2 regions of the Streptomyces sp. NPDC020379 genome follow, and region 1 is predicted to be linked to the other one. Evidence: riboswitches for the same ligand, from Rfam matches in the RefSeq annotation. Region 1 holds a riboswitch; the other holds the start of a gene.

Region 1 (7,318 bases):
TGCCGTAGACCGGCCGGTTCCAGCGGTAGACCGTGCCGTTGTGCAGGGTCAGTTCGTGCAGCGCGGGCACCCCGCCCTCCTCCAGCACCCGCAGCGGGTCCTCCTCGTGGGAGATGGGCAGCAGGGGCGGGAAGAAGCGCAGGTTCTCCTCGAAGAGGTCGTACGCCGAATCGATCCAGCGCTCCCCGAACCAGGTCCGCGGCCGGACCCCCTGGGCCTTGAGCTCGGGCGGGCGGGTGTCCGTGGACTGGACGAACAGCGGCGGCCGGGACTCGCGCCACAGCTCCCGTCCGAAGAGGAAGGGCGAGTTGGCCCCGACGGCGATCTGCGCGGCGGCGGCGACCTGCGCGGCGTTCCACACGGCGGCGAACCTGCGCGGGGTGACCTGGAGGTGCAACTGCACGGAGGTGCATGCGGATTCCGGGGCGATCGAGCCCGCGGTGCAGGTCAGCCGCTCGACGCCCTCGATGTCGATCGTGAAGTGCTCGCCCCGCGCGGCGACCACCTGGTCGTTGAGGAGGGTGTAGCGGTGGTCGTCGGAAAGGTTGGAGAAGACCAGGTGCCGGTCGTCCAGGGTCGGCAGAATTCCGATCATCACGATCCCGGAATCGACTTCCATGGCCTTGCGGTCGGCATAGGAAAGTCCGGTGCGCAACTCCTCGGCGAGCTGGTCGAGAACTCGTCCGGAGAGCCGGTGGGGAACAATGTTCACCTCAAGGTTGAAGCGGCCGAGTTCGGTCTGGAAATCCCCGCTGGCGATACGTTTCAGCACTTCGGCGTTCACCATGCTCGGCATCCCGTCGGGCCCCGCGAGATTCAGCTCGATCTCCAGACCCATGAGATTCCGGGGACGGTCGAACCGCTTCTCCGCCAGGAGCCGCGCCAGCACGTCCAGGCACTGCCGGAGCTTGTCCCGGTGGCGCTGCCGGTCGGCGGGGTCGAACCCCCCGGCCACCAGCTTCTCGCCCATCGCAACGCCCTCCTCACCCGGTCGCCCGCGGCGCCGGCGGCTCCGCGTCACGGTCGATGATGCCCAGCCATTGTGATCGATAACGCCCCGTGGGCACCGCATACGCAGTAGGCTCGACGAGGTGTGCGCCGTGGCACATTCCGTCGGCATGGTGCAATACTCCGGTTTTGCGCATTGCGCTGGTGATAAACACCGACGAGATCCGGCCTACCCTCCCCGGCGAATAGCCCGAGGTGACGGTCGGGAATTCGGCACAGAATCACCGAAAACGGCCCTGTACAGTACGCCGGATTTCCCCTTGCCGGAAATACTCCCGACAGGTAGCCGAAACACCATGTGAACACGTGTCGTATAAACTGCGGAACAGGGCAGAGAGCAGCGCCCCGGCCCCGCGCAGTCGGTACGGTCCCCGGCCCCCCTCTGACCCCGCACGCCGACAGCGTCGTCCGCACCTGCCCAGCACCACGTGTCTCCCGAAGTGAGAGGCGACCCACACCATGCCGCTGCATGCCCTCCCCGCCCCAGCGCCCGCCCTGCTCAGCGTCGTCGCCGCCCTCGGCTCCCCCGCCGCCGTACGCGAGGCCCGCACCCCCTCCCTGCGGTCCGCGCAAGGGCCGCTGACCCCCGAACTCCCCCTTCCCGTGCACGTCCTGGAGCAGGTCACCCCGCGCGGCGGCACCCCTCGCACCCGGCTCACCGGCTGGCGTTTCCTGATCCGGGGGCCCGAGCGCACGGTGGCGGCGGGCGAGGCGGCACCGACGGCCGAGGGCTGGGCGTTCTCCCACTTCTGCGAGGGGCCGTATCTGACCTCCACCGAGCTCGCGCTGCGCCAGGCCGAGGCGCTGCCGACGCCGTACCAGCCGCGGCTGCTGTCCGTGCCCGCGCTCTACATGCTCACCCTCTGGCTGCACGGCGACGTCGCCGCGGACGCGGCGTCCGGCCTGCCCGGCCCGGGTGACCTGCTGGTGCCGCTCGCGCCCGCGCCGCCCGGCATCGCCGCCCACCGCGCGCACCGCTTCGGCGACCTGCTGTCCGTGCTCACCCACCGGCTCGCACCGCCGCCGCTGCTCAGGACACCGGCCTGAACCTCTCCGCAAGGGACCGGACACGCCCCGTGGCCACGCCCGCCACGGGGCGCGCATCTGTGCTCACCCTCCCGGACTAGCCCGTCGCGGCCACCCCGAACCCCCCGAACAGGCAGTCTTGTTGACGGCAACCGCCCGCATGGGTGACGCGTCCTCTTCGGCAGAGGAGCGCTGCCGGGAAATCCCTGCGGAATCGCGCCCGTGGGGCAACACTGGTATCGACCAAACCATTCGCCAACGGGGGGCGGCATGACCACAGCATCGAGCCGCAGGACAGCCACCACATCAGAGCGAAAGAACCTTCCCATGTGCCAGCACCAGCCCATGTGCCCGTCAGCCGACTCCGCCGACCGGGAAGCCGCCCACCTCGTGGCGCACTTCCCGGAACAGGGCTGGAGCCTGCTGTGCAACGGCGTCCTCTGCTTCGAGGACACCGGGGAGCTGCTGCCGGACGGGCAGATCATCGCCCCGCACCGGCCGCTGGGCAGCGGTCACGTGGTGACCGCTGCCTGAGAGGCACTACCGCACACGAGGTACGGAAAGACCCGCACCGTACGTATACGCACCACGCACAGACAGGGGCCGGCCCGGCGGATTCCGCCGAACCGGCCCCGACTCGCGTCCGGCCTCAGGGGACCCGGGCGTGCGCCAGGGTCCCGAGCGGGCTCAGTTCTCGTACTCCTCCAGCGGAGGGCAGGAGCAGACGAGGTTGCGGTCGCCGTACGCACCGTCGACGCGGCGCACCGGCGGCCAGTACTTGTCGGCGGACGCCCCGGCCGGGTAGGCGGCCTCCTCGCGGCTGTACGGGTGCTCCCACGCGCCGGTCACCGAGGCGGCGGTGTGCGGGGCGTTGCGCAGCGGGTTGTCGTCCTTCTCCCACTCACCGGAGCCGACCTTCTCGATCTCGGCGCGGATGGCGATCATCGCATCGCAGAAACGATCCAGCTCGGCGAGGTCCTCGCTCTCCGTCGGCTCGATCATCAGGGTGCCCGCGACCGGGAACGACATGGTGGGCGCGTGGAAGCCGTAGTCGATCAGTCGCTTGGCGACGTCGTCGACGCTCACTCCGGTCGCCTTCGTCAGCGGCCGCAGGTCCACGATGCACTCGTGCGCCACCAGCCCGTTCGGACCGGTGTAGAGCACGGGGTAGTGCGGCTCCAGCCGCTTGGCGATGTAGTTGGCACCGAGCACCGCGACCTGCGTGGCGCGCTTGAGGCCCGCGCCGCCCATCAGCCGGACGTACGCCCAGGAGATCGGCAGGATGCCCGCGGAGCCCCACGGGGCGGCCGAGATCGGGCCGACGCCGGTGGCCGGGCCCGCGGCGGGCTGGAGCGGGTGGTTGGGGAGATACGGCGCCAGGTGGGCGCGCACGGCGACCGGTCCGACGCCCGGACCGCCGCCACCGTGCGGGATGCAGAACGTCTTGTGCAGGTTCAGGTGCGAGACGTCGCCGCCGAAGCGGCCCGGCTTGGCCACCCCGACCAGGGCGTTGAGGTTCGCCCCGTCCACGTAGACCTGGCCGCCCGCGTCGTGCACCAGCGCGCAGATCTCGCTGATGTGCTCCTCGAACACCCCGTGCGTGGAGGGGTAGGTGACCATCAGGACGGCCAGCTCGTGACCGTACTGCTCTATCTTCGCGCGCAGGTCGTCCGCGTCCACCTCGCCGTCCTCGCCGGTCTTGACGACGACGACCTTCATCCCGGCCATCACGGCGCTGGCGGCGTTGGTGCCGTGCGCGGAGGACGGGATGAGGCAGACGGTGCGCTGCTCGTCGCCGTTCGCGCGGTGGTACGCGCGAACGGCCAGCAGGCCCGCGAGCTCGCCCTGGGAGCCGGCGTTCGGCTGGATGGAGACCTTGTCGTAGCCGGTGACCTCGGCGAGGCGCTCCTCCAGCTCCGTGATCAGGGTCAGATAGCCCGCGGCCTGCCCGACCGGCGCGAAGGGGTGCAGCGCGGCGAACTCGGGCCAGGTCACCGACTCCATCTCGGTGGTGGCGTTGAGCTTCATGGTGCAGGAACCGAGCGGGATCATGCCGCGGTCCAGGGCGTAGTCCCGGTCGGCGAGGCGGCGCAGGTAGCGCAGCATCGCGGTCTCGGAGCGGTGCTCGTGGAAGACGGGGTGGGTGAGGAAGTCGTCGGTGCGCAGCAGGGCCTCGGGGAGCGCGTCCGGCGTGGCGGCGTCCAGCGCCTCGATGTCGGCGTCCACCCCGAACGCCGACCACACGGAGGCCACCAGCTCGCGGGTGGTGGTCTCGTCGCACGCGATCCCGACGTGATCCGCGTCGATCAGGCGGAGGTTGACGCCGCCCTCGACGGCACCGGCGACGACCTCGGCGGCACGGCCGGGGACCCGCACGGTCAGGGTGTCGAAGTACGAACCGTGCGCGACCTCGACGCCACCGGCCCGCAGCCCCGCCGCGAGCAGCGTGGCGTAGCGGTGCGTGCGCCGGGCGATCGCGGCGAGGCCGTCCGGGCCGTGGTAGACGGCGTACATGCCGGCTATGACGGCGAGCAGCACCTGTGCGGTGCAGATGTTGCTGGTGGCCTTCTCGCGGCGGATGTGCTGCTCACGCGTCTGGAGGGCCAGGCGGTACGCCTTGTTGCCGTCGGCGTCGACGGAGACGCCGACGAGGCGGCCGGGGAGGCTGCGGGCGAACTGCTCGCGCACGGCCATGAATCCGGCGTGCGGGCCGCCGAAGCCCATGGGCACGCCGAAGCGCTGGGTCGTGCCGACCGCGATGTCCGCGCCGAGCGCGCCCGGCGAGGTGAGCAGGGTCAGGGCGAGCAGGTCGGCGGCGACGGTGACGATCGCGCCGAGCTCGTGGGCGCGCTCGATGACCGGTCGCAGGTCGCGTACGGCACCGGAGGCACCGGGGTACTGGAGCAGCACGCCGAAGACGCCGCGCTCGGCGGCCTCGGCCGGGATGCCCTCCGAGAGGTCGGCGACGACGACCTCGACGCCGGTCGGTTCGGCGCGGGTCCGGATGACGGCGACGGTCTGCGGCAGGGTGTCGGCGTCGACGAGGAAGACGCCCTGCTTGACCTTGCCGACGCGGCGGGAGAGCGCCATGGCCTCGGCGGCGGCGGTGCCCTCGTCGAGCAGGGAGGCCCCGGAGGTGGGCAGGCCGGTGAGGTCGGCGACGACGGTCTGGAAGTTGAGGAGCGCCTCCAGCCGGCCCTGGGAGATCTCCGGCTGGTAAGGGGTGTAGGCGGTGTACCAGGCCGGGTTCTCCATGACGTTGCGCAGGATCACCGGCGGGGTGAAGGTGCCGTAGTAGCCGAGCCCGATCATCGGGGCGAGCACCTGGTTGCGGTCGGCGAGCGTACGCAGCTCGGCGAGGACCTCGGCCTCGCCGCGTGCCTCGGGCAGCGCCGACGCCTCGGTGGCCTTGATCACGTCCGGCACGGCGGCGTCGGTGAGTTCGTCGAGGGAGCCGAATCCGACCTGGGCGAGCATCTTGGCCTGGGCCGCGCTGTCGGGCCCTATATGGCGCCGCTCGAAGGGCGTGCCACGCTCCAGGTCGGAAAGGGAGATGCGGTGGGCTGTCATCTGCGGAGGCCTCCTGGTCTTTGCGACCTGCGAGGGGTACCACGGCGCGGGTACCCGGACGGCCTCCCCCTCTGTCATCTCAACCTGAGAGCTTCACCGGGCCGCGGGGACCCGGCTTTCACCGTCGGTGAGGACGGGCTTCGGCGTCGTGCCTGACCGGGGCCCGCCCTGCTTTCCAGAGTGACCTCGTCCGTGCGGTACGTGTGCCTGAGAGATTCCGGGGAGGATTTGCTCCTTCGGCGCCCCCGTCGATGCCCGGCTGGGCTCTCGGAGGACTCTCCCGCACGGGGTCTGCGGCCACTGGCCAGCCTACCAGCGCGGGTAGGAGGGGATCCCTCGAGTGGCCGGTTCCCGCTTTGTGCCTTTTCGTTGTTGTCGGGAGGGTCTTGGGGGGTTGCCGAGGCGGTCGGGGGCAGCGCGAACCATCGGAGGAACGGTGCAGACCGATATCGATCCACGCAGTCTCATCGGCCGCAAGGCGTTCGACCGTGACGGCGCGAAGATCGGCACCGTGGACGAGGTGTACCTCGACGACGAGACGGGCGAGCCCGAGTGGGCGGCCGTACGGACCGGGCTGTTCAGCCGGGACGCCTTCGTGCCGCTGGAGCCCAGCGAGGTCGTGGACGACACCCTGCGCGTCCCCTACGAACGCGCCCTGATCAAGGACGCCCCGGACTTCGGGGTCGGCAGGCACCTCTCCCCCGAGCAGGAGCTCCAGCTCTACCACCACTACGGACTCGCGCTCCCCACGGCGGGCTCCCCTCCCACCGGGGACGCCGGGGATGCCGGATCCGGACCGGGTGAGCGGGCCGGTGAGGGGCTCGGCACGGTCAACGGCTCCGTCAACGGCTCCGGCGGCTCGGGCGGCTGATCCCCGGTCCGGATGAGCGGCAGGGGCTCCGCCGGCTCCAGCGCGGGGTCGTCGACGGCGAACGTGCGCACTCTCCCAGGCCCGGACCAGGGCTGTTCGAACCGTACGGTGACGCGCCCGACGCCGCTGCCCTGGATCCAGCCCGCCCCGTACTCCGCGTGCCGGACGTCCAGACCCGGCAGCCAGCGGCGCGGCCGCGCCTCGGCGGCCTCCGGGACCTCGTCGGGCCCCTCCCCCTCGGCCTCGGCCTGGTGGATCTCCGCCGCGGCCGCTTCGGCGGCGGCCGCCGCCTCGCTCGCGGCCTGGGCGAAGAGATCCTCCTGGGTGTAGTCGGCGAGGCCCGTGACGCCCACGCCCAGGAGCCGCACACCCGCCGTCGTGTCCACGCCCTCCAGCAGCCGCCCCGCCGCCTCCCGCACCACGCCGAGGTCGTCGGTCGGCCCGCGCAGCGTCTCCGAGCGGGTCAGGGTGGAGAAGTCGTAGCGCCGCACCTTGATCACGACCGTGCGCCCCGAGCGCCCGGCCGCCCGCAGCCGCGTGACGCACCGCTCGGCGAGGCGGGCGAGCTCCAGCTGCACCCGGACGCGGTCGGTCAGATCCTCCTCGAAGGTGTCCTCCACCGACACCGACTTGGCGTCCCGCTCGGCGACGACGGGCCGGTCGTCATGGCCGGTGGCCAGCGCGTACAGCCCCGCGCCGTGGGCCTTGCCCAGCAGCCGCACCAGCTCCGCCTCGCCCGCCTCACCGGTCTCCGCGACCGTCGTGATGCCCGCCCGGCGCAGCGTCTCGGCGGTGGCGGGGCCCACCCCGGGAATCGCGCGGACGGACATGGGGCCCAGCAGC
Region 2 (7,318 bases), on a different contig from region 1:
AGGATCTTGAACTTGATCGAGATCTTGTCCGGGAGGGCCGGGCGGATCGCGTCCGTCTTCTTGTCCCACTGCGGGTTGCGCACCAGCGTCGCGCTCTTGCCCTCCTCGTACGAGGAGAACTTGTACGGCCCGGAGGAGACGATGTGCTTCACATATTCGGCACCCTTGTCCGCCTTCTGCGGCACGGGTGCGGTCTGCGAGAAGGTCGCGAGGTAGTCGAAGTCGGCGAAGGCGTCCTTGAGATGGAAGACGATCGTCTGGTCGTCCGGCGTCTCGATGGACTTCAGCCCGTCGGGCGACGTGTCCTTGTACGGGCCCTCGTATTTGTCACCGCCCTCCAGGTGGGCCTTGAAGTACGTCGGGCCGTTGGACAGCGCGGCGGGCGCGAAGTTGCTGCGCTCGACCGCGTACTTGACGTCCTTGGAGGTGATCGCCGTGCCGTCCTCGAACTTCAGGCCCGGGCGCAGCTTGTACGTCCAGGTCTTGGCGTCCGGGCTCGGCTTGCCCAGGGACTCGGCGAGGTCGGGGACGACCTCCAGGCCCTCCTTGCCCGCGGCGGGCTTGAAGCTGGTGAGCGTGCGGCCGTAGAGGCGGGAGAAGTTCTGCACCCAGCCGTAGTAGGTGTTGCCCGGGTCGAGCGAGTCGGGCACGTCGGAGACCTCGTAGGTGGCCGTGCCGCCCTTCTTGTCACTCTTGTTGACGATCGAGGCGAGGGCGGCGTCGGCGGCCGCGTTCTTGTCCCCGCCGCCCTTGCCGCCATCGCTCTTCGAACTGCTGCACGCGGACGCCCCCAGCGTCAGCACCACGGCGGTGGCGAGCACCGCCGTCGCTTTTCTTGTCTTCACCTGAGGAAAACCCCCTCTGTCGATGGTTGTGGCGCGGTGGACGGAAGGTCGCCGCGGATCACTTGCTGCGGGGGTCGAGGGCGTCCCGCAGCCCGTCGCCCAGCAGGTTGAATGCCAGCACCGTGATGAAGATGGCGAGCCCTGGCACGAACATGTACTGCGGATCGGCCTGGTAGAGGTCCGTCGCGCTGGTGAGCATGCCGCCCCAGGACGCCTGCGGCGGGGCGATGCCGACGCCGAGGAAGCTGAGCGCGGCCTCGAAGAGGATGTTCGTCGGGATGAGCAGGGTGGAGTAGACGAGGATCGGCGCCACCAGGTTGGGCAGCAGCTCCCGGAAGAGGATGAACGGGCCGCGCGCGCCGAGGCTGCGGGACGCCTCGACGAACTCCCGTTCCCGCAGGCTGAGCGTCTGGGCCCGCACGATGCGGCCCATATAGGGCCAGTTGAAGAAGCCGATCACGAAGATCAGCACACAGATGCGCAGCGGCAGGCCCGAGAGCCCGAAGGCGCCGTCCTGGAGCGCCGCCGAGATGGAGATCGCGAACAGCAGCAGCGGGAAGGCCAGGAAGGTGTCCATCATCCGGCTGATGACGCTGTCCACCCAGCCGCCGTAGAAGCCCGCGACGACCCCGAGCACGGCGCCGATCACCACGGAGAGCAGGGTGGCCCCGGTGGCGACGATCAGGGAGACCCAGGAACCCTCGATGATGCGGGCCAGGATGTCGCGCCCGTACTGCGGGTCGACGCCCAGCGGATGCTCCCAGCTCATTCCGCCGAACCCGCCCTTGGGAGCGAGGAGTTCGGGGTCGATGAGGTCCTGGTGGAACTGGTTGGGATCGAGCCCGAAGACCGACTCGATCGGCTTGGCCAGCACGGCGAGCAGGATCAGCAGCACCACCACGACACCGCCGGCGACGGCGACCTTGTCGCGCTTGAAGCGGATCCAGGCGATCTGGGTGAGCGAACGCCCTTCGATCTGGCTCTTCTTGGCCCCGGCGAGGACGGCCTCGGGCTGCGCCCCGGCAGCCGCCCCGGTGGTCTCGATAGGTGCGGTCACAGTGCCTTTGACCCCTCTCGGCCGGGGGTGACCGGCCCACGCCCGCCGCCGGAGGCGGCTTGGATCTCACATGTACACGTGCAGACTGGTGCAGTTGGTACCGGTGGAGCGGAAGGTCACAAAAGAGGGCCCGTACGCAGGAGCGACGTCCCTTGGAGCGGGAGTCTTCAACGGGGCTGCGATCACCCGCCAGCCCTGGCCGGGAATGGATGCGCAACCGTGATATGACCAGTCGGCTTCCGTTATCCGAACGCCGGGGGTCAGTGAGCGGTCGACTGTCTGCCGGACGGCAACTCGTGCCGCCTGCAAGCATATTGGGGCCGGCGCGGAACGGAACCCGGTCAGTACGCCTGCGGCGCCGCGCCCGGCTGCCGGCCCTGGGCAGTGCCGCCGGGATAGCCGACCGGCGGATAGCCGTAACCCCCGCCAGGGGCACCGCCATGTGCGTCACGGTCGAAGAAGGGACGGGCGTTGGCCCTCATCCACATCGCGACCGGGTCGTGCTCGTCCGACATCGCCACCGTGGACACCGGCAGCCCCTCGGGCACCGCGCCGACCGACTGACGCATCATCGACCGCACCGACTCCACGGCGGCCTGCGAGCTGTCGTACAGATCGAGGCCGATGGCGAGATAGGGGGCGCCCAGCGCGGGCTGCACCCAGGCGCGGCGCAGCGCCCGCACCGCGGGGGTGCGGTGGGCGTTCTGCCCGAGCAGGGCGTAGAACTGCGGGAGCTCCAGGGACGGCTCGCAGAGCCGCAGCGGCCCGGCGGGCAGCCGGTCGAGTCCGGTCGCGATCCGCCGCAGGTCCAGCCAGGGCACGCCGACGCCGCCGCCGGGGGCGTGCGGGTTGAGCCACAGGCCCCAGCGGTCGGGGTAGAGCGAGCCCGCGACGGCGCGGCCCGGGACGACGGCGTGGGCGCGGTTCCAGCCACTGGCGGCGAGCTCCTGGGCGGAGGTGACGCACGGGGCGTAGCCGAGGCCGTCGATCTCCATGTTGCCGTACTGCGCGTCGGGCGAGCCCGCCTGGCCGTGCCAGAGCAGCATCCAGACACTGCCCTCGGCCAGGGCCTGGAGCAGCGCCTCGTAGGTGTCGTACCGACCGGGCGCCACTTGGCGCAGCATCTGCTCCACGCCGCTCTCCGCGCCCGCGCTCACCTGGGTCCGCCTCTTCTCTCGGCCGTCTCCCGGCCGCCCACTTTGGTGCCCCGGGGCGCGGCAGCGCCCCCGGTCCGGTCATCCAACCAGCTTACGAGCCCGCGGCGGCGGGCACGGGAGGAGTCACAGGTCACGGTCGTAGAACGGGCGGACCCGAGCCGACATCCAGTCACCGACCGGGTCCCGCGCGACGTCGAGGAAGACGAGCTGCACGGGCCAGGCCACGGGCGCCGTGCCGAGCGCCCGGCCGAGGGCGTCCAGGACGGCGGCGCGGCTGCCGGGGTCGGGCAGGTCGAGCTCGACGCCGATGAAGAGCGCGGGGTCGCCGCCCTCGACGCTGGCCAGCGTCCGGCGCGCGGTCCGCACGACCTTGGCGGCCGCGAACTCCAGCCCGGCGGCGGCGAGGAAGGCGGTGGGCTCGTCCTGCCAGTCCGGCTCGAAGAGCCGCACCCGGCCACCGGTGGCGTCGCCGTCGAGGGCCGTGCGGCCGGCCCGGCAGAGCTCGGCGACGGCGGGCGGCGGGAGCGGCGCCCCGACGGCGCCGTCGGGGTTGACCGCGATGCCGACCTGCGGGGGCAGGCCGCGGGCGAATTCGACGGCGGGCGCCACGGTGAAGGACATCCGGTCGCCGACGACGCGCAGGAACTCCGCCTCGGAGCTGAACACCGGTACGTAGGCGGCGCCGTCCAGCTCCAGGGTGGGGATGTCGAGGTCGGGGCTGTCGGGCCCGCCACCGTTCGGCAGCGGCACCCACAGGTGACTGCGGCCGAGCACCTCGACGATGCGGGCACCGGCGCCGGGCACGCCCAGGGAGGCGGCGAGCACCGCTTCGAGTTCATTGGCGGGCCAGCCCTCGGGGAGGCCGCCAAGGGGGGCACCGGCCGGGGCCGTGGGCCGACCGTACTGCTCGGGGATGCTCATCTCGTCCAACTCGCCCAACGCCGTCCAACCACCGTATCGACAAAGCCGCAACCGAACCCTAACGGCTGCACCCCCGTCCGCTCCCGCCGGCTGCCGGAATCGGCACCGATGTCCCAGGTCAGGACGGATCGGGGGATGAATCAAGAGATGATTCCTCCCCCACCGGGAACGACGCTCGCAGCGGGCATCGGGTTGCACGGGACCACCACCCGCCACACGGCAGCACCCGTCAGCCGAACGCGAGCCGGCCGAGCCCGTCGGCGGTGCGCCGGGACAGCAGCACCACCGACGCCGCACCGCGCGGCACCTCCCCCGCGGCGGCGCCGGCGAGCAGCCGGCCCATCGCCCGCCGGTGCCTGCGGAACGCGTACGCCGAGACCCCCCGGCCGCGCGCCCACTGGCCCACCAGCGCCGTCCTCGCGTCGACGTCCAGTACCACCAGGTGCGCCCCGGCCCCGCGCCGCCGCGCGGCGCGCGCGGCCCACCGCCGCACCCAGCTCCGCTCCCCGCAGTCGTGCACGACGACGCTCGCCCCGGACCGCAACGCCCGCCGCAGCGCGGCGTAGTGGAGGACCCGCACGGCCGGCCGGTAGACGCCGTACGGCAGGCGGCGTGGCACGCACCGCTCCAGCCGCTCGCGGATGTCCTGCGAATCGACGCACCACACGACCTCGCCCGCGCCGTCCAGGGCGGGCACCACCCGACGTATCAGCGTGGACTTCCCGCTGCCGGGCAGCCCGGAGACGATCACCAGATGCCCGGCCGGATAGCGCAGCTCCACGCGCGCCGGGCCGCCGCGCAGGTCGACGACGCCCGACGGCGGCCCGAGCGCCTCCGGTTCGCGTGGCGCGGGCTCCGCCCGCCCCGCCTCCGTGCTTCGCGTCCGCACCCGATCGCCCTCCCCCGTCCCCGGCCTGCCCCGTCCTCATGAAACGTAAAGAAAAGGTAATCCAATTGAGAGGCCGGTGGGCAGTTCCTCACGCGCCGGTCCGTGCAATGATGTGCGCGCCAACTGCGTACCCAACTGCATACCGGCCGCTCGAATCCACGCGGGAGAGTTCCAGCCATTGAGCTGGGCGCCGAAGGAGCAAGTTCCTCCCTTGAATCTCTCAGGCCCCGTACCGCGTGGGTGAGGCAGATCTGAAAAGCGGGCCGCACGACGCGGCCCCACCCAAGGTGCAAGCCGAGGACGCGCTCGTCGCCGACCGCTCCCGGTGAACCTCTCAGGTTCCGATGACAGATGGGGAGGACGTCCTCACTGCCATGCCTGGGAGCCCACACATGACTGATGCCCCTCGCCGAACGTCCCTCGACGCGCTGCACCGCGCGCTGGGCGCCACGATGACCGATTTCGCCGGCTGGGACATGCCCCTGCGCTACGGCAGCGAGCGCGACGAGCACCTCGCGGTGCGCACCCGCGCCGGTCTCTTCGACCTCTCCCACATGGGCGAGATCACCCTCACCGGCCCGGGGGCGGGCCGGGCGCTCGACCACGCGCTGGTCGGCAACCTCTCCGCGCTGGCCGTCGGCCGCGCCCGCTACACCATGATCTGCGACGCCGGGGGCGGCATCCTGGACGACCTGATCGTCTACCGCCTCGGCGACGAGGAGTACATGGTCGTCGCCAACGCCTCCAACGCCCAGGTGGTGCTGGACGCCCTGACCGAGCGCGCGGCCGGTTTCGAGGCGGAGGTCCGGGACGACCGCGAGAACTACGCGCTGCTCGCGGTCCAGGGCCCCGAGTCCCCCGGCATCCTGAAGTCCCTGACGGACGCCGACCTCGACGGCCTCAAGTACTACGCGGGCCTGCCGGGCACCGTGGCGGGCGTGCCCGTGCTGATCGCCCGCACCGGCTACACCGGCGAGGACGGCTTCGAGCTCTTCGTCGCCCCGGCCGACGCCGAGAAGCTCTGGCAGGCGCTGACCGACGCGGGCGCCGGGGCGGGCCTCGTGCCGTGCGGCCTCTCCTGCCGCGACACGCTGCGGCTGGAGGCGGGCATGCCGCTCTACGGGCACGAGCTGACGACGGCCACCACGCCCTTCGACGCGGGCCTGGGCCGGGTCGTGAAGTTCGACAAGGAGGGCGACTTCGTGGGCCGCGAGGCGCTCGTGGCCGCCGCCGAGCGCGCGGAGAGCGACCCGCCGCGCAAGCTGGTCGGCCTGATCGCGACGGGCCGGCGGGTGCCGCGCGCCGGATATCCGGTCGTCTCCGGCGGCCAGATCATCGGCGAGGTCACCTCCGGTGCTCCCTCGCCCACGCTCGGCAAGCCGATCGCCATCGCGTATGTCGACGCCGCCCACTCCGCACCCGGTACAAATGACGTATCCGTGGACATTCGCGGCAGCCATGAGCCGTACGAGGTCGTCGCTCTGCCCTTCTACAAGCGGCAGCGCTGATCCCTTCTCATCTCACCTGTCAATACCCGTTGCACAAGCACCCTCGCGCATCCAGGAGAATCTAGCCATGAGCAACCCCCAGCAGCTGCGCTTCAGCAAGGAGCACGAGTGGCTGTCGGCCGTCGACGCGGACGGCGTGGCCACGGTCGGCATCACCGAGTTCGCCGCGAACTCGCTCGGTGACGTCGTCTTCGCCCAGCTCCCGGCGGTCGGTGACACGGTCACCGCGGGTGAGTCCTGTGGCGAGCTGGAGTCGACCAAGTCGGTCAGCGACCTGTTCTCCCCGGTGACCGGCGAGGTCACCGAGGCCAACCAGGACGTCGTGGACGACCCCGCGCTGGTGAACTCCGCCCCCTTCACGGGCGGCTGGCTGTTCAAGGTGAAGATCACGGACGAGCCGGCGGACCTCCTCTCCGCCGATGAGTACACGGCCTTCACCGCAGGCTGAACCCGCCCCTCCTCCCGCCCAGGAAGTCCAGGAAGAACTCATGTCGCTTCTGAACAGCTCCCTCCATGAGCTCGACCCCGACGTCGCCGCCGCTGTCGACGCCGAACTCCACCGCCAGCAGTCCACCCTCGAGATGATCGCGTCGGAGAACTTCGCTCCGGTCGCCGTCATGGAGGCCCAGGGCTCGGTCCTCACCAACAAGTACGCCGAGGGCTACCCGGGCCGCCGCTACTACGGTGGCTGCGAGCACGTCGACGTCGTCGAGCAGATCGCCATCGACCGGATCAAGGCGCTCTTCGGCGCCGAGCACGCGAACGTCCAGCCGCACTCCGGCGCGCAGGCGAACGCGGCCGCGATGTTCGCGCTGCTCAACCCCGGCGACACCATCCTGGGTCTGAACCTCGCCCACGGCGGGCACCTGACCCACGGCATGAAGATCAACTTCTCCGGCAAGCTCTACAACGTGGTCGCGTACCACGTCGACGAGGCGACC

The links. Region 1 has a riboswitch for glycine ahead of gcvP (aminomethyl-transferring glycine dehydrogenase). Riboswitches for the same ligand answer to the same signal wherever they lie in the genome.
Region 2: it holds a riboswitch for glycine, as region 1 does, so the genes downstream of both, gcvT (glycine cleavage system aminomethyltransferase GcvT) here and gcvP (aminomethyl-transferring glycine dehydrogenase) in region 1, are expected to answer to the same signal.

What each region holds. Positions count from the first base shown of each region.
Region 1 is NZ_JBIRVR010000030.1:61,297-68,614, forward strand. It holds gene ACH427_RS29320 (glutamate--cysteine ligase) at 1-970, opposite strand, end outside; gene ACH427_RS29325 (hypothetical protein) at 1,468-2,055, shown strand; gene ACH427_RS29330 (DUF5999 family protein) at 2,362-2,568, shown strand; gene gcvP (aminomethyl-transferring glycine dehydrogenase) at 2,722-5,604, opposite strand; glycine riboswitch at 5,790-5,897, opposite strand; gene ACH427_RS29340 (PRC-barrel domain-containing protein) at 6,029-6,475, shown strand; partial or broken gene ACH427_RS29345 (DNA polymerase IV) at 6,484-7,318, opposite strand, start outside.
Region 2 is NZ_JBIRVR010000009.1:38,438-45,755, reverse strand. It holds gene ACH427_RS14370 (ABC transporter substrate-binding protein) at 1-845, opposite strand, end outside; gene ACH427_RS14365 (ABC transporter permease) at 904-1,902, opposite strand; gene ACH427_RS14360 (enhanced serine sensitivity protein SseB C-terminal domain-containing protein) at 2,244-3,026, opposite strand; gene ACH427_RS14355 (enhanced serine sensitivity protein SseB) at 3,183-3,980, opposite strand; gene ACH427_RS14350 (AAA family ATPase) at 4,210-4,869, opposite strand; glycine riboswitch at 5,021-5,114, shown strand; gene gcvT (glycine cleavage system aminomethyltransferase GcvT) at 5,262-6,377, shown strand; gene gcvH (glycine cleavage system protein GcvH) at 6,445-6,825, shown strand; gene glyA (serine hydroxymethyltransferase) at 6,866-7,318, shown strand, end outside.